DNA from 4 places in the Rossellomorea sp. QJM3NY_18 genome. Region 3 is predicted to be linked to each of the others. Evidence: predicted binding sites of a transcription regulator. Region 3 holds the regulator's gene; each other region holds the start of a gene.
The links. The regulator Rex, encoded in region 3, represses fermentation and respiration genes when NADH is low (regulators of the CRP and FNR family bind a similar motif). The targets are predictions, from matches to a motif close to TTGTGAAATATTTCACAA.
Positions count from the first base shown of each region.

Region 1 (5,632 bases), 1.4 Mb from region 3:
ACGGTACCCACCGTCAAATCCAGATTCAGCCTGGTGATACTGTTGTATTCTCCTCTTCACCAATACCGGGGAATACAATCAGTGTAAACCGTACGATCAATCTTTTATATCGTGCCGGTGCAGAAGTCGTTCATGGACCATTAAGTGATATCCATACATCTGGTCATGGTGGACAGCAAGAGATGAAGCTGATGCTTCGTTTGATGAACCCAACCTTCTTTTTGCCGATTCACGGAGAATTCCGCATGCAGAAGATGCACGCTCAGCTTGGGGTCGATTGCGGAGTGCAAGAGGAAAACTGCTTCATCATGGATAATGGTGAAGTCCTTGCATTAAGCAATGATGCCGCACAGGTGGCCGGGAAAATCCCTTCTGGAAACGTCTATATCGATGGAAGCGGGATTGGTGACATCGGTAATATCGTCCTTCGTGACCGCCGTATCCTTTCAGAAGAGGGACTTGTCATTGTCGTTGTCAGCATCGACATGAAGGATTTCAAGATTGCTTCCGGACCGGACCTTATTTCAAGAGGATTCGTCTACATGCGTGAATCAGGTGACCTTATCAATGAAGCACAGACGCTCATTTCTAAACACTTGAACAAAGTGCTTGAAAGAAGAACATCCCAATGGTCAGAAATCAAGAATGAAATCACGGATACACTGGCTCCTTTCTTATATGAAAAAACGAAACGTCGCCCGATGATTTTACCAATCATCATGGAAGTATAATTACGAAAGAAGAGGCTGGCCCAAATGGGTCAGCCTCTTCTTTCGTTTTATAATACCTTCTTTTCAAACCGGTTAATATCCGTATCAGCCCCAATGACAATGAGTATGTCCCCTACCCGGATTTGTTCATCGGCTTGAGGGGAAACGATGATATCTTTTTCCCGCTTGATCGCCACGATGTTGATTCCGAATTGAGCACGGATATCCAAATCGATAAGGGAGTTTCCACTCAGATGTTCACTCGCTACAATCTCCACGATCGAATGTTCATCTGACAATTCCAGATAATCAAGCACATTATTTGAAATGATATTATGAGCAATCCTTCTTCCCATATCCCTCTCCGGATGAACGACCTGGTTCGCTCCAATTTTACGGAGAACCTTTTCATGATAATCATTTTGTGCTTTCACGGTGATTTTCTTGACCCCGATTTCCTTTAACATCAATGTCGTTAAGACACTGGACTGGATATCATCTCCAATTGCGACAATTACATGATCGAAATTGCGGATCCCAAGGCTTTTCAATACGGATTCATCGGTTGAATCCGCCACTACCGCATGTGAAGCGATTGAAGAAAATTCATTCACTTTGTCCTCATCCTGATCGATGGCCATTACCTCCATGCCCTGATCCGTCAATGATCGAACGATACTGCCGCCAAACCGGCCCAAGCCTATAACTACAAACTCTTTTTTCACCATGTATCCCCCCGCAGTCTCTATAAGCTATATTTTAGCATAAAAAAAAGGAGAAAATGACATTTCTCCCTTTCCTTTTTTATATTTCATTCAAGTTCCACTCATCACTTGTTCCCTTTTACGTAATCTGCATCAAATAAGAAAAGTCTCATCAAAAGATATAAGGAGGGGATCAGTAATAACAGTCCAGCGATAAAGACTACCACCAGCGCCATCCCCATCGTTGGATTCGTGACGCTCGTTTCAATTGTGATAAATGGTTTCAAGATATATGGTAAATGTGACGCCCCGTAGCCAAAGAACGCAAAGAAGAATTGTAGCATAACCAGGATGAACGCCAGGCCAAAACTCTTTCTCCTATAGATGAAATATGAAGCGGCAATAAAGCAGACAAGGGATAAACCGAACATCCACCATATATCAATGGCGCTATTGAAATGTTCGGGGTTATGTTCTCTTAAAGATACGAACACAAGTAAACTAGCTAAAATCGTCGGCGGGCTCCAGAATAGTGAAAACTTTCTCAGTTCTTCTCTTGAATCCATATCACCGGCACGATCGGCATAATAAGTCAGGAATGTCGCACTGATGAATAAGACCGATACAATCGACAGGACGACCACGCTCCATGAATAAGGACTCGTAAACAATTCACGGGCAAGGAATACGACCTTATCACCCTGCTCTTCCAAAAAGCCGCCTTCTGAAATGGTCAATGCCGTAGATAATGAAGCCGGGATCAGTAACCCTGTGGCCCCGTATAAAAACAAGTAGACGATATTGTCTTTGGAACCATAGTTTGCAAAAGCATAAAAGCTCCCCCTGATGGCAAGCAATATAATCGCAAAACTCCCCGGAAGCAATAATGCCGTCCCGTAGTAATAGGCTGCGTCAGGAAAAAAACCGACCAAGCCGACAAAAAAGAAGACAAAGAAGACGTTCGTTACTTCCCATACAGGAGAAAGATATCTACTGATTAACACATTCAACGTATGCTCTTTCCCTTTCATCCTACCGTAAAAAGCGAAGAAGCCGGCTCCAAAATCAATCGAAGCCACTATCAAATAACCATACAGGAAAATCCACAGGACGGTGATCCCCACGATTTCCAAACTCATACCCATTCCTCCCACTTAAAAATATCAGTTGGCCCCTTCTTTATCAGGGGGCTTACAAGCTAACTCGATTTTTCAGGAAATCGTTGTTCCAATTCAGCTTCTACCGGCTTATTTTTAAACATTTTTATCAATACAATGACACACAGGATGCCGAGGAGTATATAAAGACCAACAAAGAGCGCGAAAGTCAAGCCGACCCCGTCTGCTTTTGTTGCCGCCTCTGCCACCTTCATATATCCACGCAAAATCCATGGCTGTCGTCCAACCTCGGCATAAATCCAGCCAAATTCGATGGCCAGCATTGCAAGCGGCCCACTCGCAACAATCCCCCAAAGCAATGGCTTATTCCATTCATTCCGTCTTTTCCACTTCCAGAATAAAATAAATGCTCCGGCAATGAAAATACTGTAAAACCCGATGGACACCATCAAATCAAATAAATAATGTATCCATAAAGGCGGCCGTTCGTCTTCCGGGAATTCATTCAGCCCGATGACCTCTGTATCGAACGAACTTCCCGCCATGAAGCTCAGAAAACCTGGTAAACGTATCTCATTATGGACTTCATTATTTTCATCAAGCGTCCCGAAAACGATTAAATCGGCATTCTCTTCCGACTCAAAATGCCACTCTGCCGCCGCAAGTTTCTCAGGCTGATACTCAGCCAGGAACTTGGCTGATAAATCTCCTGCCAGAGCGGAGCCAAAAGCAAAAATCAGGGCAGATACCATCGTTAAACGAAGGGCCTTCTTATGATAATCCCATCCCTTTTTACGGAGGATCGCAAATGCTGTGATCGCTGCCAGTATGAGGGCAGATGTTAAGTAGGCCGTCATCACCACATGAAACACTTTGGTTGGTGTCGCTGGATTAAACATCGCTGCAATCGGATCGATATTGATCGCTTTTCCATTTTCCAATTCGAATCCCTGTGGTGTATTCATAAACGCGTTCACAGTCGTAATGAATAGGGCAGATGCCGAAGAACCGATCATCACCGGTATCGTCAGCATCCAGTGAATCCATTTATTCTTGAATCGATCCCACGTATAAAGATAAATCCCCAAAAAGATGGCCTCAAAGAAAAACGCAAAAGTCTCCATGAATAAAGGCAGGGCAATCACCTGTCCGGCAACCTGCATAAATGATGGCCACAACAACGATAGCTGAAGCCCTATCGCGGTGCCGGTCACCACCCCGACAGCCACCGTAATCGTAAATCCCCTCGCCCATCTTCGTGCCAGCAAAAGGTAATGAGGATCATTTCGTTTGATCCCCATAAACTCCGCTATGGATATCATAACCGGTATCCCTACCCCAATCGTTGCAAAAATAATATGGAATGCAAAGGTTGTCGACGTAAGCATCCTGCTTAAAATCACACTATCCAAAACCATTCATTACTCCCCCTACCGAATTACTTTTAATCGTAAACAGCTCTTTCCTACTGTTTATCACTTATTGTTCATTATAAAACCTAGGAATGAGTTTGTGAAGTATTGAACATGAATATTTTGTGACTTTTTTCACAAAGTTTTTTTAGCTTTTTCAGTTTTATGATTTATTTTTGCAATTTTCAATACGCAATATCGTCCGATATGCAATTTCCTACAAATACCGCACCCCACCATCACAAAAAAAACCCCACACACCAGTGCAGGGTCTTCAATTCTCTACATCACATCGCGTCCAACATTCTGAACTGCGACTTCACCAGTTCAAAATAGTCTCCCTGCTGTTCCATCAATTCCTCGTGGTTTCCGGACTCTTTGATTCTGCCATTTTCAAGGACAAAAATATTGTCGGACTCACGGATTGTGGATAGGCGGTGGGCGATGATGATCGCGGTACGGCCGTTCAGTAGTTTCTTCAATGCGTTTTGGATCTTGACTTCTGTTTCTGTATCGATGGATGCTGTCGCTTCATCCAGGATGATGATGCGAGGGTTTGCCAAAAGGGCACGTGCGAAGGACAGTAGTTGTCTTTCACCTACAGATAACACATTCCCCCGCTCCTCGACTTCCGTTTCGTAACCATTGGAGAGCTTTTCGATGAATTCGTTTGCCCCGATGGCTTCGGCTGCCTTCAAGACCTCTTCATCAGATGCACCCGGGCGTCCGAATCGAATATTATCCATGATCGTTCCTGAGAAGATGAATGTATCTTGCAGGACAATGCTGATTTGACTTCGTAAGCTTGAAACAGATGCATCCCGTAAATCCACTCCATCAATCTTCACCACGCCATTGGTCGGGTCGTAAAATCGGCTGATAAGATTCGCAATCGTCGTTTTTCCTGATCCTGTATGTCCGACGAGTGCAACGGTTTGCCCGGCTTTCATTTCCAGATTGATGTCCCTAAGTGCTTTACGTTTGGCATCATAAGAAAATTCTACATGTTCGAATTGAATTCTTCCTTTGATATCGGTCAGATTCAAGGCATTCGTCTTTTCGTTTACGATCGGTTGTTCATCCAGGAATTCAAAGATTCGCTCTGATGAAGCCATCCCGATCAACAGCTGATTATATACCTGGCCGAGTCTTGAGATAGGCTCCCAGAACATACCCAGATAGAATGCGAATGAGACGAATTCACCAAGTTCCAGTGATCCATTTTGAATGAGGTGGGCACCAAACCAGATGAGTACGGCAGTTCCAATGGCATTCGTTAATTCCACCAGGGGACGGAACATGGCATTTTTCTTTGTGGCCTCTCTCCAGCTATCGAAAGTCTCTGTGTTGATTCCATCAAAGAAGGCCATATTTTCTTTTTCCTGGGTGAATGATTGTGTCACCCGTATTCCCTGAATGCTTTCATTCAAATGGGAGTTTAGTTTTGATTGCTTGAGCCTTACCACTTGCCAGGATTTGCGTATTTTTTTGCGCAAGCTTGTAGAGATGAAGAACATGATAGGCAAAATAACCATGACTGCAAGCGTCAGTTCCGGACTTAACGTAAAGAGTATCACGATGATTCCGATGAGCAGAATGATGTCCATCAACAGATTGATGACGCCATTTGTGAAAAGCTCCTGAAGGGAGTTGATGTCATTCATGATCCTGACAAGGATGGATCCTGC
Region 1 covers NZ_CM149659.1:1,643,191-1,648,822, reverse strand. The annotation lists gene rnjA (ribonuclease J1) at 1-731, shown strand, start outside; gene AC0VXY_RS08455 (potassium channel family protein) at 779-1,435, opposite strand; gene AC0VXY_RS08450 (cytochrome d ubiquinol oxidase subunit II) at 1,540-2,553, opposite strand; gene AC0VXY_RS08445 (cytochrome ubiquinol oxidase subunit I) at 2,613-3,950, opposite strand; gene AC0VXY_RS08440 (ABC transporter ATP-binding protein) at 4,232-5,632, opposite strand, start outside.
Region 1: a site for Rex is predicted at 4,068-4,085, ahead of AC0VXY_RS08445 (cytochrome ubiquinol oxidase subunit I). Genes of this name have one in related genera too.

Region 2 (5,632 bases), 1.1 Mb from region 3:
GATACATTCAGAGGGAAAAAAGTGGATGGTAAAACAAAAAAGAGCATTCCGAAAGTGAATCTTTCGGAATGCTCTTTTGTTTAGTGGATCACCATTCATTTGTAGCCTCTACCTTCAAATTCTCGCCTTTATACGTTCTTTCACCAAACAGAGTAATGACGGTGCATTCCAATATGTTTGAAGAGACATCCGCACTATAGTTTACAAACATTCCGGCGGCAAGCTCTTTGCCTGCTTCATCCAGCACTCTTACTTTTTTACCTTCCAGGGTACGGAACTTCGCTTCCTGAAGAAAGGAGACCCATTGATCCCAGTTGGTCAAGATATAAGCCCCGGTCCCTTCAGATAGGTAACCCAATAGACTTCCGGAGTCATCACACTGAGCCTCGAGTTCTTTAATGAGTTCAACAAGCAGACGATGAACAGTCTTGTATTCTTCCAGATTCAATTGTGGAGAGAAGCTGATTTCTACCGTTCGATCGATGAAATCGGCCTCTGCCTCTACTTGTATTTTACTGTTTTTATAAATATAGTTTCCCCCGCGTTTTTTAAAACCTTGCTTCATTAATGCCTCTTCTATCGAGCGATCTGCAAAAATCGAATGCAGTTTAACTGATAACATGATGAATTTCCCCTCCTGTGAACTTTGTCACTTACTATCGTATCGTTACCATTTATTATAGTAGATAAAGAAAAGGAGCACTGTGATATTTATTACGCTAGAAGGCTTTTTTTAAAAAGGGGGGTATGCAATGAATGCTCGTTATTCAAGACAGGAGTTGTTTCGGGCAATTGGTGAAAAAGGCCAGAAGCAATTAACCAAGAAACATGTGCTTGTCATAGGTGCAGGCGCGTTGGGGTCAACGGGCTCTGAGGCGTTGGTAAGGAGCGGGATAGGAAAACTGACGATTGTGGATCATGACTATGTGGAGTGGAGCAATTTGCAGAGGCAGCAGTTGTATACAGAAAAAGATGTAACAGCACAGATGCCTAAGTCCATTGCTGCCAAGAACAGACTAACTGAGATAAATAGCTCAGTCACAATTAACGGCCGCGTAATGGAGGCAACGGCGGAATCCCTTCTCCCGTACCTTCACGATGTGGATTTAATGATAGATGCAACAGATAACTTTGATACACGAATGATGATCAACGATCTTTCACAGAAATATAACATTCCCTGGATTTTCGGATCATGTGGGGGAAGTACGGGGATGAGTTATACGGTCATCCCTGGAAAAACCGCATGTATGAGTTGTTTACTGGACCGACTGCCGATGGGGGGCACCACATGCGATGCAGCTGGCATCATCTCCCCGGCTGTCGGAATGGTTGCCGCTTATCAAGTCACAGAAGCGTTAAAGCTCCTGGTGAATGATGTAGAAGCCCTGAGGGGGGGATTGATTACATTTGACTTGTGGAATAATCAGCAATACAGCATGAAAACGGAAAAAGCGAAGAAGTCTGACTGTCCATCCTGCGGTGAACATCCTACCTATCCATACTTACAATATGAAAACCAAATAAAGTCGATGGTATTGTGCGGTAGAGATACAGTGCTGATTCGGTCGCCTCAAGAGCGGAATCTAGTTGAACTTCAGAAAACGATATACTCTTTGGGAGAAACGAAACTCAACCCTTACTTGCTATCTCTTCAATATGAAGGATACCGGTTTGTATTTTTCAAAGAGGGAAGAACCTTGGTTCATGGCACAAACTCAATAGAAGAAGCGAAGAAAGTGTATTATAAGATTATCGGTTAAGAACGGAGGATTTACAGGCATGGTAGAGAAACGAACGCCCATTAAAGTAACGGATGCTGTACAGCGGGTAATGAAGCGGTCACCGGCGGGAACGGTGGAAAAGGTGAAGATCGAGCAGGTTTATGGACGATTTTTAGGGGAGGATTTAACGGCAAGTCACGATGTCCCACACTTTGACAAGTCTCCTTACGATGGTTTTGCGTTAAAGGCAATCGATACGAAGACAGCTTCAAGAGAAACACCGGTCACACTGGAAGTCATCGCAGAGATAGGAGCTGGAAGTGTACATAAAGGAGTCGTACAGCGGGGGGAAGCGGTTCGAATCATGACCGGGGCCCAAATACCTGCCGGGTGTGATAGCGTGGTCATGCTCGAGCTTGCGGAATCTTTCAGCCTGGAGGGAAAAAACTTCGTCAGGATCAACCGCGTTTATAATGAAGGAGATAATATTTCACGCAGAGGCGAAGATACTCAAAAGGGAACGGTGCTTGCTGAAAAAGGAACGTATATCAACCCGGGGATCGCAGCTCTCCTTGCCACGTTCGGATACAAGGAAGTACCTGTCAGCGTGAAACCGAAAGTCGGGGTGCTGGCAACCGGGAGTGAGTTATTGGAAGTCCGGGATGATTTAGAACCTGGTAAAATCCGAAACAGTAACACCTATATGATTCTTTCCCAAATTGAAAGGGCAGGAGGAGAAGCGGTTTATTTCGGTCAATTCGCTGATGACTTCGAGGTCTGCTACCAGCAGATCCTGTCCGCTCTTCAACAGGTGGATATGCTGATTACGACAGGGGGCGTGTCAGTCGGTGATTATGATTATCTTCCTGAGATTTATGAAAAGATGGAAGCGGTCGTGCTCTTTAATAAAATCGGCATGCGGCCTGGCAGCGTGACGACGGTCGCTGAGAAAGACGGAAAGCTTTTGTTCGGGTTATCGGGTAACCCTTCAGCTTGTTATGTTGGATTTGAGCTTCTCACAAGACCTGTCATCAGAACGTTCCTTCATAGCCCAGCTCCATTTCTTCAATTAGTGACAGGCGTCCTGGGCAGGGATTTCAAAAAGCCTAATCCATTTACCCGTTTCGTCCGGGGAAGTATCAGATTTGAAAATGGAAGAATTATGGCATTCCCATCCGGCCTTGATAAATCAAGCGCTGTCGCTTCCTTGGCTGACACGAATGCACTGATTGTCTTACCTGGGGGAACGAGGGGATATGAAGAAGGCATGACTGTCCAGATCCTCCTCCTGGAAAATCAAGAAGGCCAATCAGGGATGTCAATCGAAAGTAAAATAGATTCCGTTGAAGGAGTGAAGTGATGGAGTTATTTGAAGTGAAATCAGAACCGCTTTCGATAGAAGAAGTCACAAGTAAAGTCGAACGCAGAGATGCCGGCGCCATCACTACTTTTATCGGTACAGTACGAGAGTGGACCAAAGGCAAACGAACTCTGTACCTGGAATACCAGGCTTATGAACCGATGGCAGCCAAGATGCTTGCGCAAATAGGAAAAGAAGCAGAAGAAAAGTGGCCGGGAACGAAAATGGCGATTTCCCACCGGATCGGCAGATTGGAAATTTCCGATATTGCGGTGATCATCGCTGTCTCCTCGCCTCATCGTAAAGCTGCCTATGAAGCGAATGAGTATGCCATCGAACGAATTAAAGATATTGTTCCAATTTGGAAAAAAGAACATTGGGAATCCGGGGAAGAATGGATCGGAAACCAAAAGGAAACCGTACCGTATCCATCAGGACGGCCTCATCTTTAAGAAGGGGAGTGAATGCAATGATCAAGATTCTAGTATTTGCTGGATTACGTGAAGAAACAGGGAAGAGTGAAATAGAGATAGAAGCTGACAATCTATCTATTTCAGGTCTTAAACAACAGCTGCTGGAAACATATAACTCACTTAATCTCAACGGTGCAATGATCGCCGTTAACGAGGAGTATGCAACAGACGATACAATGGTTAAAAGCGGCGATGTCGTGGCGTTTATTCCTCCGGTAAGCGGAGGGTGAAAAGAAGGTGTATCCGATGAAGAAGGATACACCTTCTTCTCTTGATCAATGCAATGCAACAGCCAAGACTATTGAGACACCTCTCTGAAAGCCTCTAATAATCTCTCTTTTTCAACCTCGGATAATAGGTTTTGAGCCATCGGAAACAATACCTTTTCTTCCTTCATAAAATGCGAAGTTAGTACATGATACGCTTCAATGACCAGCTTGCATGTCTCATGTACGAATTCCCGATGGCCGCTCATCACTTCCGTTTCCTTGAGGAAAGCTGAGATTAATTCCTTCGCTTGATCATGCTCCATTTCCATCACGACAAGTGGACCGTTGCTGCGTCCAATGTAAGTTGCCATTAATTCAAATAAGTGACCTTCTTCCTTTTGGGAATGGGATTCGAGTGCTGTCATAAAGGCTTGGACTTTACTGCGTAGTTCTGTCAGTTTTTCCATGCGTATCTCGGTGGCACTTTCTTTCGTGATGCAGCCGGCTTTCTCAAATAAATCCAACTTTTGTTCATTTAACTGTATATGTTCATTTCGTAAAATCTGTAAGGCTTCGCATAGTTCTTCAGGCTGATGATTCGTAGACATGTGATGGCATCCAAGCATTTGTTTTCTCCTCCTTCAAGTGGTTAAAGCTTACTCTAAGCTTACAAAATAAGGAGGGGGAAGGATGTGATGCGCCTCACTTTTTTAAAGAACATTCCGTGAAAAATCGATAGGCTTTCCCGTGATGTTTTTCACAATTGAAAACGAATCATCATGATACAATAAAGAAAAATCGTAAAAGGAGAATCGACATGAAGTCAGCAGCAGAGAAAAAGATAAATGTCATGATCATTACGGTAAGTGATACCCGTACCGAGGAAACAGATAAGAGCGGCGACTGTATGATACAACTGCTGGAACAGTCAAGTCATCATATTGTGCAGCGGGAAATCGTAAAAGACGAGGAGCTGTTGATCGGGGAAGCGATAAAGCGCGGGTTGTCAAACGATGAAGTGGAGGTCATTTTATTGAACGGGGGAACCGGAATTTCAAAGAGAGATGTGACGATCGAAGTGGTTCGCTCATTTCTTCAGAAGGAATTACCGGGGTTTGGAGAAATCTTCAGGGCTCTTAGCTATTTTGAAGATATCGGATCTCCGGCCATTCTTTCCCGTGCCATCGCAGGAGTGGTGGATGAGAAAGCGATCTTTTCCGTTCCAGGTTCCACCGGTGCCGTAAAGCTTGCAATGGAAAAGCTGATCCTGCCAGAAATAAGCCATATTCTTACGGAGTTACATAAACATAAATCATGAAGAAGAAAATCTTACAATCTCTCTTTTGGGTCATCCTGTTTGCCGGTGCGTCAGGATGCCAGTCAGACAAGAAAGAAGAGACGGTTATTACGATAGGTGCGGCAGCGAGTCTGAAAAGCAGTCTGCTGGAATTGCAGCAGGAGTTTGAAAGAGAGCATGAAGAAGTCAAACTATCCTTTCATTTCGGGTCCACCGGTGCGATTCGAAAACAAGTAGAACAGGGTGCCCCGATCAATGTCTTCCTGGCTGCTTCTAAGGACGATTATGAATCCCTTTATAGGGAGGGACTGGTTGAAAAAGGTGATAGATTAGTAGGGAATAGAGTAGTCGCTGTGACGAACAAACCTGAAGAGATTCAGTCACTTAAGGATGTCTGGAAGTCGGAGGAAAAAGTAGTCATCGGAAATCCTGCATCAGTACCTGTGGGAAGATATGCGAAAGAACTATTGGAACAGAGCGGGCAATGGAAGGAAGCTGAATCGCGTTTTATTTATGGAAAGGATGCGAGACACGTGCTCATGCTTATGAATCAAGGGGCGGCATCTGTT
Region 2 covers NZ_CM149659.1:3,466,746-3,472,377, reverse strand. The annotation lists gene AC0VXY_RS17920 (hypothetical protein) at 89-622, opposite strand; gene AC0VXY_RS17915 (MoeB/ThiF family adenylyltransferase) at 753-1,763, shown strand; gene AC0VXY_RS17910 (molybdopterin molybdotransferase MoeA) at 1,783-3,084, shown strand; gene AC0VXY_RS17905 (molybdenum cofactor biosynthesis protein MoaE) at 3,084-3,536, shown strand; gene moaD (molybdopterin converting factor subunit 1) at 3,479-3,787, shown strand; gene AC0VXY_RS17895 (hemerythrin domain-containing protein) at 3,856-4,374, opposite strand; gene AC0VXY_RS17890 (MogA/MoaB family molybdenum cofactor biosynthesis protein) at 4,584-5,084, shown strand; gene modA (molybdate ABC transporter substrate-binding protein) at 5,081-5,632, shown strand, end outside.
Region 2: a site for Rex is predicted at 4,512-4,529, ahead of AC0VXY_RS17895 (hemerythrin domain-containing protein). Genes of this name have one in related genera too.

Region 3 (5,632 bases):
GCGATGGAATCTTTGCCTTCGATCGGCTTAGAGATCACTTTTAATTCTTCGATAGCCGCTTGAACCGCTTTTTCGATCCCTTTACGGACACCGACAGGGTTCGCACCAGCTGTTACGTTTTTAAGACCTTCACGGATCATTGCTTGAGCAAGGACCGTTGCAGTCGTTGTACCGTCACCGGCGATTTCGTTAGTTTTGCTTGCTACTTCAGCAACCAGTTTTGCACCCATGTTTTCGAATGCATCTTCAAGTTCGATTTCTTTCGCAATGGTTACACCGTCATTTGTGATAAGTGGTGAACCGAATTTTTTCTCAAGTACCACATTACGTCCTTTTGGTCCAAGAGTTACTTTTACTGCATTTGCTAATTGATCGACACCGCGAAGCATGGAACGGCGTGCTTCTTCGCTGAATTTAATATCTTTAGCCATTGATAAAGTCCTCCTCTTATTTAAATAGTGTATGGTTTACTTTACGGAAATTTAAGTTATTCGCCAACTACAGCCAGAATATCGCTATCACGAAGGATCAGGTATTCTGTGCCTTGGTATTTCACTTCTGTACCAGCGTATTTAGAGAAAATGATTCGATCGCCGACAGCTACCTCAAGAGCAACGCGCTCACCGTTGTCAAGAATGCGACCAGTACCTACAGCCATCACTTTACCTTCTTGTGGCTTTTCCTTTGCGGAATCCGGCAGCACAATACCGCTTGCTGTTTTTTCTTCTGACTCAACTAGCTCGATAACGACGCGATCACCTAGTGGTTTTAACAAGTGAAACAACCTCCTTGAATTATGTAAATGATTTTTATTAGCACTCGCTCACTGTGAGTGCTAACACAACTATTATATTAATTAATTCGTTTTCATTTTGCAAGAGTCCTGCCTGAAATTTTTTTCGTCATATTTCTCTTTTTTTCACACCCTCCTATCCTATGCCCTCTTTTCCCCATATATTCCAGGGTAAAAGAAACCCTTAGATTTGAACAGTTCCGCTTTTCTTAGTAGAATTGTACAGGAGTAAAGTAAAGCTGGTCGTTAACATACAGGTGCTAAAGGAGATCAAACGTTGAAAAAACATTTCGGATTTATTTTAATTGCCTATATCGTCATGCAGCTTTCAAGCATTGTCGGGGTACCCCTTTTATATAAGATCGGTGTCGACGTCCTCGGGTTACCCGATGAGACGGTACGAAGCCTTGTCCCTGGATATTGGCTCGTCATCAGCTTTACGCTGACCCTTCTCATTGTGGGAGGCATTTTAAGGAAAAGTGAAACAAGCACACGGCTTGAACGGAGTGCTCCCATGGGCGCCGGCCGTTCGATTGTTTGGGCGGTACTCGGAATTTTCATGGCATTCATCGCTCAATCGGTTGCGATACAAGTCGAATATGCGTTAGGAATTCAAATGGGATCTGAAAACACCCAGATGATCATCGGCATTATTGAAAAGGTTCCATTATCCATGCTGGTCGCAGCCATCATCGGACCCATACTAGAGGAAATCGTGTTCAGGAAGATCATTTTCGGCGTGCTTTACGAGAAGATGCATTTCTTCTTTGCCGCTCTCATCAGCTCGGTCATCTTCGCCCTCGCCCATTTCGAACCTGAGCATGTGATCCTGTATTCAGCAATGGGATTCACCTTCGCCTTTCTTTATGTAAAAACGAAGCGGATCCTGGTGCCAATATTTGCTCACGTGGCGATGAATACAACGGTCGTTCTAATGCAATCTATCTATAGGGACGATATCGATAAAATGATGAATGAAGCTGAAAAAATTCAAGGATTTATTGGAGGATTATTTCTATGAGGAGATCACCATTATTCTCGGGAGTGATCTATCTCCTTCTCGGTGTGCTCTTCACCTATTTTGCTGTACAAAACGTACAGAATGATGAAGGTTGGGGATTTTTCACGTATATGCTCATCTTTCTTGCGACCCTGGACTTCGGTTCCGGGTTAAGGATGATTATGCTGCATTTTAAAATTAAAAAACAAATAAAGAACAAAAAATAAGGATTGATCATTTGATCAATCCTTATTTTTGTCCTCGTACTGTTCCATTTCAAGCTTCTGCTCCGCTTCCAATACCTTTTTGTATCCGATCTTGGAGATCCAGATGCTGATTTCATATAGTATGAACAGCGGTACCGTCACCATTAGATGAGACACAATATCGGGTGGCGTGATAAGAGCCGCGATGACCAATAAGATAAAGTAGGCTGCTTTCCTCATCTTCCCCATCATCATCGGCGTGATGATACCTAACCGTGTAAGAAAAAGCATGGCTACGGGTAACTGAAAGAGAAAACCAAAAGGAATCGTGATCTGGAATAAGAAATGAAAATATTCGTTTATTCCGATCACTTGTTCTATATTGAGATTCATTGATAAACCCATCATGAATTTCACGATATATGGAAACAAAATAAAATAAGAAAATGACAATCCACCTAAGAAAAGGATTAGGGAAACTGGAATATAACTAAGCGTCACTTTTCTTTCTCTTTCGTATAAACCCGGACTGACAAAAGACCAGACTTGAAAGAGAATGATAGGGGATGTCATGATCAAAGCAATGAACATGATCATTTCCATATAGATCTTGAGAGGATCTGTGATACGAAAGGCATTCATGGTTAATTCTTTCGCTTCATCGGCATGCTGTAAGTACCTGATCAGCGGTTCCGCAAGAAAGAAGCTTACAACAACTGCTAACAAGAAGAAAACGACTACAAACATGAGTCGTTTTTGCAATTCTCCTATATGTTCATAAACTGTCATGTCTCTTTGACTCATGGCGTTCATCCTACTCTACTTAGCACTATTATTTTTTTCGTCTTCATCATCTGCTAAGCCTTTTGTTGCATTTTTAAATTCACGCAATGTATTTCCTGCCGCTTTTCCTAATTCCGGAAGTTTCTTAGGACCGAAAATAAGTAAAGCAACGACTGCTATTAATACGAGGCTACCTGGACCTGGCATAATGAGACACCTCCTCTTTTACCATTCTATCATAACGTAAATATGAAGAATTTTCTATTCTGTTATGATTCCATCTTGTGACATTTCCGTGTCATCCTCTGAATAATGCTTCAAGAAGTAAACGAGTGACTGAAGTTCCACCGCCAAGTCGATATGATGGACGCGGATATGGTCAGGCACCGTCAATCTCGCAGGGGTGAAATTCAGTATCCCCTTTATATTCGAAGAAACCAATCGCTCTGTGATATTCTGAGCAGAAGATGCCGGCACCGTCAGAATCGCTACTTCAATATCATGCCCCACAAGACGCTCTTCTAAATCATCTAAATGAAAAACGGGTACATCGCTGATTTGAGTCCCGACCTTCTTTTCATCCACCTCAAAAGCCATTTCGATCTTCGTATTATTATTCTTGATGAAATTATAATGAAGAAACGCTGTACCAAGATTCCCCACCCCGATCAACACAACCTTCGTAAGGGCATCCTGATCCAGTGTCTTACGGAAGAATGATAGCAGATAATTGACATTATAGCCGTATCCCTTTTTACCCAATGCACCAAAATAAGAAAAGTCCCTGCGGATCGTAGCAGAATCAACTTTCACCGCTTCACTTAATTCCTTCGATGAAACCCTCTGCTTACCGGATGAGTACAGATTCTTGATAAATCGATAATATAGCGGAAGGCGCTTGGCCGTTGCCTGTGGAATTTTCGTTGTATCCTGGTTCATATTGTATTCCCCCACATCTATTCAAAACCTCTGATACCGCTTCCAAAATTGAAAGCATCCAGAATTTATTAAACTCTACTACTCATCATACACTATATTTTATCCTAAGTGTACGAAGATTAATAGTCGATTTATTGCCGTTCCCCTCTCAAATACGGTACACTAGCACTATGAAATAGAGGTGAAACGTCATGATTCTTTTACAAGTGAATCAACTAACAAAGAACTTCGGTGCAGATAATATCCTATCAAATATTAAACTTGAAATACAGACTAGAGATCGCGTTGCCCTTGTCGGCCGTAATGGCGCAGGAAAGTCGACTCTTCTAAAAATAATTGCAGGTCACCTCTCCTACGATTCCGGGGAGATCACTAAGCCAAAGGGCGTCTCCATCGGGTATCTTGCCCAAAATACGGGTCTAGAATCTGATCTATCCATCTGGTCTGAGATGCTGACCGTCTTTGAGGAATTGAAACTGCAGGAAAAGAAATTACGATCACTGGAGCAACAAATGGCCGATCCTTCAGTATATGAGCAAGAGGATGTCTATCAACGGGTATTGAAGGAATACGATCAACTCCAGGTTCTCTTCAAAGATTCCGGCGGCTATCAGTATGAAGCGGATATCCGTTCCGTCCTTCACGGATTGAACTTCGCCGATTTTGATTACGAAACAAAGATATCCACATTGAGCGGCGGCCAGAAAACCCGTTTGGCCCTTGGTAAGCTTCTACTGACCAAGCCTGACATCCTCATCCTTGATGAGCCGACCAACCACTTGGATATCGAAACGTTATCTTGGCTTGAATCGTATCTGCAGAGCTATGAAGGAGCCGTCTTGATCGTTTCCCATGATCGCTACTTTTTAGACAGCGTCGTCAATCAAGTGTATGAGATTTCCCGTAACAGGAGTAAGAAATACCTGGGGAATTACAGCAGGTATCTTGAACAAAAAGCAGAGGACTATGAGAAAGATCTCAAAATGTTCGAGCGTCAGCAGCAAGAAGTCGCAAAGCTCGAAGACTTCATTCAACGGAACATCGCAAGGGCTTCCACTACGAAAATGGCACAGAGCCGGCGAAAAAAACTGGAGCGTATGGATAGGATGGACCGCCCACTCGGGGATGAGAAATCTGCCAGCTTCGCATTTCAAATCGACCGCCCAAGTGGGAATGACGTGCTGCACGTCCAGGACCTTACCATTGGCTACGGGAAAAACGAGACGATTTCCTCCCATATCGATTTCTCTGTCAAAAAAGGAGACAGTATCGCACTGGTCGGTCCAAACGGCATCGGAAAGTCGACGCTTTTAAAAACATTGGTGAATAAACTACACCCTTTGGAAGGCGCATTTAAATTCGGTTCCAATGTGTCCATCAGTTACTATGATCAGGAACAAGCCGAACTATCCTCGAACAAGACGGTCTTAAATGAGCTATGGGACGAGTATCCGATGAAGATGGAGAAAGAAATCCGTACCGTACTCGGTAACTTCCTCTTTTCAGGGGAAGATGTCCTAAAGCCCGTTTCTACACTAAGCGGTGGAGAAAAAGCCCGGTTAGCCCTCTCCAAACTGATGATGGAAAAAGGGAATGTCCTGATCCTGGATGAGCCGACGAATCATCTTGATCTGGATAGCAAAGAAGTGTTGGAAAATGCCTTGATCGATTATCCCGGGACTATCCTCTTTGTGTCCCATGACCGGTATTTCATCAACCGTATTGCCACAAAGGTCGTTGAACTATCCAAGAAAGGCTCGACGGAGTATCTTGGCGATTACGATTATTATGTAGAAAAATTACAGCAGCAGGAAGAACTGGCGGCACTTGAACGCATGGAACAGGGTGAACAATTACAAGAGCCTACTCAAAAACGATCCCACAAGATTGACAAAGAAGCGAAAAAGCTCG
Region 3 covers NZ_CM149659.1:290,508-296,139, reverse strand. The annotation lists gene groL (chaperonin GroEL) at 1-431, opposite strand, end outside; gene groES (co-chaperone GroES) at 488-775, opposite strand; gene AC0VXY_RS01675 (lysostaphin resistance A-like protein) at 1,071-1,814, shown strand; gene AC0VXY_RS01670 (YdiK family protein) at 1,811-2,020, shown strand; gene tatC (twin-arginine translocase subunit TatC) at 2,036-2,803, opposite strand; gene AC0VXY_RS01660 (twin-arginine translocase TatA/TatE family subunit) at 2,819-2,989, opposite strand; gene AC0VXY_RS01655 (redox-sensing transcriptional repressor Rex) at 3,044-3,721, opposite strand; gene AC0VXY_RS01650 (ABC-F family ATP-binding cassette domain-containing protein) at 3,913-5,632, shown strand, end outside.

Region 4 (5,632 bases), 470 kb from region 3:
GAGCGATCGATTTCGCGAAATTCCGTGAGATCGCAGACGAAGTGGGAGCTTACCTGATGGTGGATATGGCTCACATCGCCGGTCTTGTAGCGGCTGGACTTCACCAGAACCCGGTTCCGTATGCAGACTTCGTAACGACAACGACTCACAAAACATTGCGCGGACCACGCGGCGGGATGATCCTTTGTAAAGAAGAGTTTGCGAAGAAGATAGACAAGTCTATTTTCCCTGGTCTTCAAGGTGGCCCACTCATGCACGTCATTTCAGCTAAAGCTGTGTCATTCGGTGAAGCTCTGCAGGATTCCTTCAAAGAATATGCACAGAACATCATCGACAATGCGAAACGCTTAGGAGAAGGTTTGGTGAAAGAAGGGATCGATCTTGTATCGGGCGGTTCTGATAACCACCTATTACTGATTGACACTCGTTCATTAGGCTTGACTGGTAAAGTTGCTGAAAAGGTTCTTGATGAGATCGGAATCACCGTTAATAAAAATACGATTCCATTTGATCCGGAAAGCCCATTTGTCACAAGCGGTGTCCGTATCGGAACAGCAGCGGTCACGTCCAGAGGATTCGGACTCGGAGACATGGACGAAATTGCTTCCATCATGGCATTGACATTGAAGCACCATGAAGACGAGGCTAAACTGGAAGAAGCACGCAAGCGCGTGTTGGATTTAACAAGCAAATTTGAATTATATCCTGAAAGATAATCGATGTTGACCTCTTCATTAGGGACGGACGTTCCTGGTGGGGAGGTTTTTTTAGTTGGAGGGTTTCCATATTTTGTTAAAAAACGCAATTGATTAGTAAAATGACGCAATTAACGAAAAAACGACGCAATAAAAATAAAAATGACGCAATTACAACGAAAAATGACGCAATAATCATGAAAACGACGCAATCACCTCCACCCCAAGCCTCCTGGGCAGTACTCACTCAGTCAAAATAAACAAAAACCTCATTGAAGAGATCTATCTCAACTCAAATCTTCTCAATTCTAACGATTCCATTACACTTCCCAACTCATGTTGCTCTTAAATTGTCTTTTATGTACAATAGTCTGAGGTGTAAATGAAGTGGACAAACCATTTTTACATAAAACTGAATTAAAAGGAGAGAGTCGTATGGGCAAAGTATATGTATTTGATCATCCGTTGATCCAACACAAATTGACGTTTATCCGTGATAAAGAAACAGGAACAAAGGAATTTCGTGAGCTGGTAGACGAGGTTGCAACACTGATGGCCTTTGAGATCACACGTGACCTTCCTCTTGAGGATATCGACGTTGAAACGCCGGTAAGCAGCGCTAAAGCGAAAACCCTTGCAGGAAAAAAATTAGGGATCGTCCCTATTTTACGAGCTGGCCTTGGAATGGTCGATGGAATCCTTAAATTGATCCCGGCTGCGAAAGTGGGACATGTCGGGTTATATCGCGACCCTGAGACTCTTAAACCGATTGAATATTACGTGAAGCTTCCAAGTGATGTGGAAGAGCGTGACTTCATCCTGGTTGACCCGATGCTTGCAACGGGGGGATCTGCTGTTGAAGCCATCAACTCATTGAAAAAGCGCGGTGCTGTAAGCATCAAATTCATGTGCCTGGTTGCTTGTCCTGAAGGTGTGGACGCCATCAAAGAAGCGCACCCTGATGTTGATATCTTCATCGCCGCTCTTGATGAGAAGCTGAATGAAAAAGGCTACATCGTTCCTGGACTTGGGGACGCGGGAGATCGTTTGTACGGAACGAAATAATCAATGAACTCCAAAAGCCGGATTATCGAAAACGATAATCCGGCTTTTTCTATTTGACTGGAAGTATTTACATTTAATTCAAGGGTTACTGAGTAAGGGATTCTTCTATATAATGGAGGGGCATGCGAAGTAGGATATCTATGAATTTGTTAATATATTTCAAAGTTGTGCGTGTGGGGTGGGCAGTCGGATGGGCTTTTCGACGGATCCAGCTCCGGGGGCTTGGGGCTCGAGGTCATAAGTCAAGCCAACCAAAAAGGCAAAGGACGCCTTTCCAGTCCATTCATCTTATGCTTGTCGCCTCTGCCCAACCCGCCTCCGCTTTTCTGGTAATTGTGTTGAAAATGTGAACAATCTGGAAACGCGTGGATAGGTTGTGAACTTTTTAACTTGAACGCATTGACATAGATTAAGCCCTATTGTATGCTTACAAAGGATGTAAAATGATAAGGTTTTCACAATGCGGAAACCCTTATGCAATCGGTTTTACATCATGTCTGAAATGCTTGCCTCATGTTCAAATTTCGTTTGAATGGGAGAGGTTGAAATGGGTCAAAAAAACGAAAGCCCATATAAAGCGATGGCGATTTATTCTGCCATTCTAGCACAGCTTGTCGGGTCTATCTTAGTCGGGATTTTCCTGGGGAGATGGATTGATCAGCAGGTTGATTCAGCACCACTCTTTTTAATCATCGGTTTGCTCCTCGGCCTTGCCGCAGGGATTTATGCGATGCTTCGAACAGTACGACATTTCTTCTTAGGAGAATAATAAGATATGCCGGAACTCCATCAAATGTTTAATAGACAGCGGAAATACATAATTTACGTGCTTTCTATTTACGTCCTGGGTTGGGGATTCACCACCCACAAATCAGTATTCTTAGGGTTAATTTTAGGGACAGTTTTAAGTCTTTATATGCACTGGGGCATGACCAAGCGGGTCTCGAAGTTCGGGGACGCCGTTGTTGAGGGGAAAAAAGTGAGATCACTAGGAACCACTTCCCGTATGGCCGCAGCCGCCCTTGGAGTCATCATTGCCACACGATTTCCAGAAACATTTCATCTCCTAAGTCTTATTATTGGATTAATGACGACCTATATTGTCATTATGATAGATTATTTTTTCAGCAGCTTCAAAACTAATAAATAGCGGGGAAGAGAGGTGAAGTATTTTGAATCATGGAGCACCTACAGCCCATTTTCTGGGTTTGACTTTTAACCTTGCGAACGTTTTGATGATCACGGTCGCAACGGCCATAGTGTTTATAATAGCCCTCTTATCTACACGTCGCTTAGCCCTGAAACCGACCGGAATGCAGAATTTTTTCGAGTGGGTGATGGACTTCGTCAAGGGGATCATTAAGAGCAACATGGACTGGAAGACGGGTGGCCGTTTTCATATCTTAGGTCTCACGATTATCATGTATATTTTTGTATCGAATATGCTGGGTCTTCCATTTTCTGTCGTATATGACGGCGAATTATGGTGGAAGTCGCCTACAGCCGATCCTGCCATCACGATGACCCTGGCGGTTATGGTCGTGGTACTATCCCATTTCTATGGAATCAGGTTGAAAGGGTTTGGCGAATATGGGAAAGACTTTTTCAAACCTATGTGGTGGTTATTCCCGCTAAAAATCATTGAAGAGTTTGCAAACACTCTTACATTGGGTCTTCGACTTTACGGTAACATCTATGCCGGTGAAATCCTGCTTGCACTACTTGCGGGTCTTGCCGTTAACGGTGGTATCGGCGGAACGATCGGAGCAATCGCACCAATGCTTGCTTGGCAAGGATTCTCGGTATTTGTCGGATCGATCCAGGCGTTCATTTTCTGTATGTTAACAATGGTTTATATGGCTCACAAAGTTAGCCACGACCATTAATATATACCTGTTCATTACGGTGGACAAACATATATGTAAAAAATATTTTTCTTATACATTAAAGGAGGAACTTTAGAATGAGTCTTATCGCAGCAGCAATTGCAGTTGGTTTAGCAGCACTAGGAGCAGGTATTGGTAACGGTCTTATCGTAGGTCGTACAGTAGAAGGAATTGCACGTCAACCGGAATTACGTGGTACTTTACAAACAACAATGTTCATCGGTATCGCATTAGTTGAGGCACTTCCAATCATCGGTGTAGTTATCGCTTTCATCGCACTGGGAAGCTAATAAAACGGACAGGTTGAATGGCGAAGTTCGTCTTGACGATTATCTTCGCCATTCCTATGTATTAGAGAATAGATTCTTTGCAAGAACGGTTCATTTATAAAAAATACGATCCAATCGATTCTTGAAGGGAGTGAGTCGAGTATGTTTACTAACGCATTCGTTATAGGTGAGGCAGCAGGTCACGGCGGCCTTAACACAGGGGATATTGTCTTTCAGCTGATTATGTTCCTGGTCCTTATGGCGCTACTAAAGAAATTCGCCTGGGGTCCATTAATGGGAATCATGCAGCAGCGTGAAGACCACATCGCCGGTGAAATCACGGCAGCCGAAAAGAGCCGCACTGAGGCAAACAATATTTTAGAAGAGCAAAAGAAACTTCTGAAAGAAGCTCGTCTTGAAGCTCAAACAATGATTGAAAACTCTAAGAAACAAGGTTCTGAACAACGTGAAGAGATTATCGCAACTGCTCGTCAAGAGGCAGAGAGATTGAAAGAATCTGCAAAGCGCGAAATCGAAACTCAAAAAGAACAAGCTGTTGCAGCACTACAGAAACAGGTTGCATCTTTATCAGTACTTATTGCTTCTAAGGTCATTGAGAAAGAACTTTCTGCTGATGATCAACAGAAGTTAATTAACGATTATATTCAAGAGGTAGGGGAAGAGCGATGAGCTACTCTACAGTTGCAAAACGCTATGCGTTAGCTCTTTTCGAGATTGCCCAGGATCATAATCAGCTTGAAGGAATCGAAGGAGAGCTGCGTACAGTGAGAGCGGTTTTCCTTGAGAACACCGAATTAGCGGTTCTCTTTGAAAATCCTAAGCTTACGTTAAATAAGAAGAAGTCATTGATTCAGGAAGCATTTTCCACGGCTTCCCCTTATGTCTTGAACACATTGATGCTGATGACGGACCGTCACCGTACGGGCGAGATCACAGGGATGGTTGAGGCATTCATCGAATTGACAAACGAAGCACGCGGGATTGCAGATGCGACAGTGTATTCTGTACGTCCTTTAACAGAAGATGAGCAAACAGCATTGTCGTCTTCTTTTGCTAAAAAAGTCGGAAAACAATCATTAAGAATTACCAATGTGACAGACGAAAATTTACTGGGCGGCATCAAGGTCCAAATCGGGACCCGCATCTATGATGGAAGCCTGCAAGGTAAATTGACTCGTCTTGAGCGTGAACTAATTCGTTAACTTTCGTATAAATGAGGGGTGAAATTCATGAGCATCAAGGCGGAAGAAATCAGCGCGCTGATAAAAAAGCAAATTGAAAACTATCAGTCTGAGATGAAAGTAAGCGACGTAGGTACAGTTATCCAAATCGGTGACGGTATCGCTCGTGCTCATGGCCTCGACAATGTCATGGCTGGAGAGCTTGTTGAATTTTCTAACGGTGTCATGGGTATGGCACAGAACTTAGAAGAAAACAACGTTGGTATCATCATTCTCGGACCATATACTGACATTCGTGAAGGCGATGAGGTTCGTCGTACTGGACGTATCATGGAAGTACCAGTAGGACAAGAACTAGTTGGTCGTGTAGTAAACTCACTTGGACAACCCGTTGATGGATTGGGTCCAATTGCAACAACAAAAACGCGTCCGATTGAAAGTGGGGCACCTGGTGTCATGGATCGTAAATCCGTACACGAGCCACTTCAAACGGGTATCAAAGCGATCGATGCGTT
Region 4 covers NZ_CM149659.1:4,125,559-4,131,190, reverse strand. The annotation lists gene AC0VXY_RS21195 (serine hydroxymethyltransferase) at 1-716, shown strand, start outside; gene upp (uracil phosphoribosyltransferase) at 1,131-1,760, shown strand; gene AC0VXY_RS21185 (AtpZ/AtpI family protein) at 2,308-2,529, shown strand; gene AC0VXY_RS21180 (ATP synthase subunit I) at 2,536-2,910, shown strand; gene atpB (F0F1 ATP synthase subunit A) at 2,933-3,646, shown strand; gene atpE (F0F1 ATP synthase subunit C) at 3,724-3,936, shown strand; gene atpF (F0F1 ATP synthase subunit B) at 4,078-4,605, shown strand; gene AC0VXY_RS21160 (F0F1 ATP synthase subunit delta) at 4,602-5,138, shown strand; gene atpA (F0F1 ATP synthase subunit alpha) at 5,166-5,632, shown strand, end outside.
Region 4: a site for Rex is predicted at 2,135-2,152, ahead of AC0VXY_RS21185 (AtpZ/AtpI family protein). Genes of this name have one in related genera too.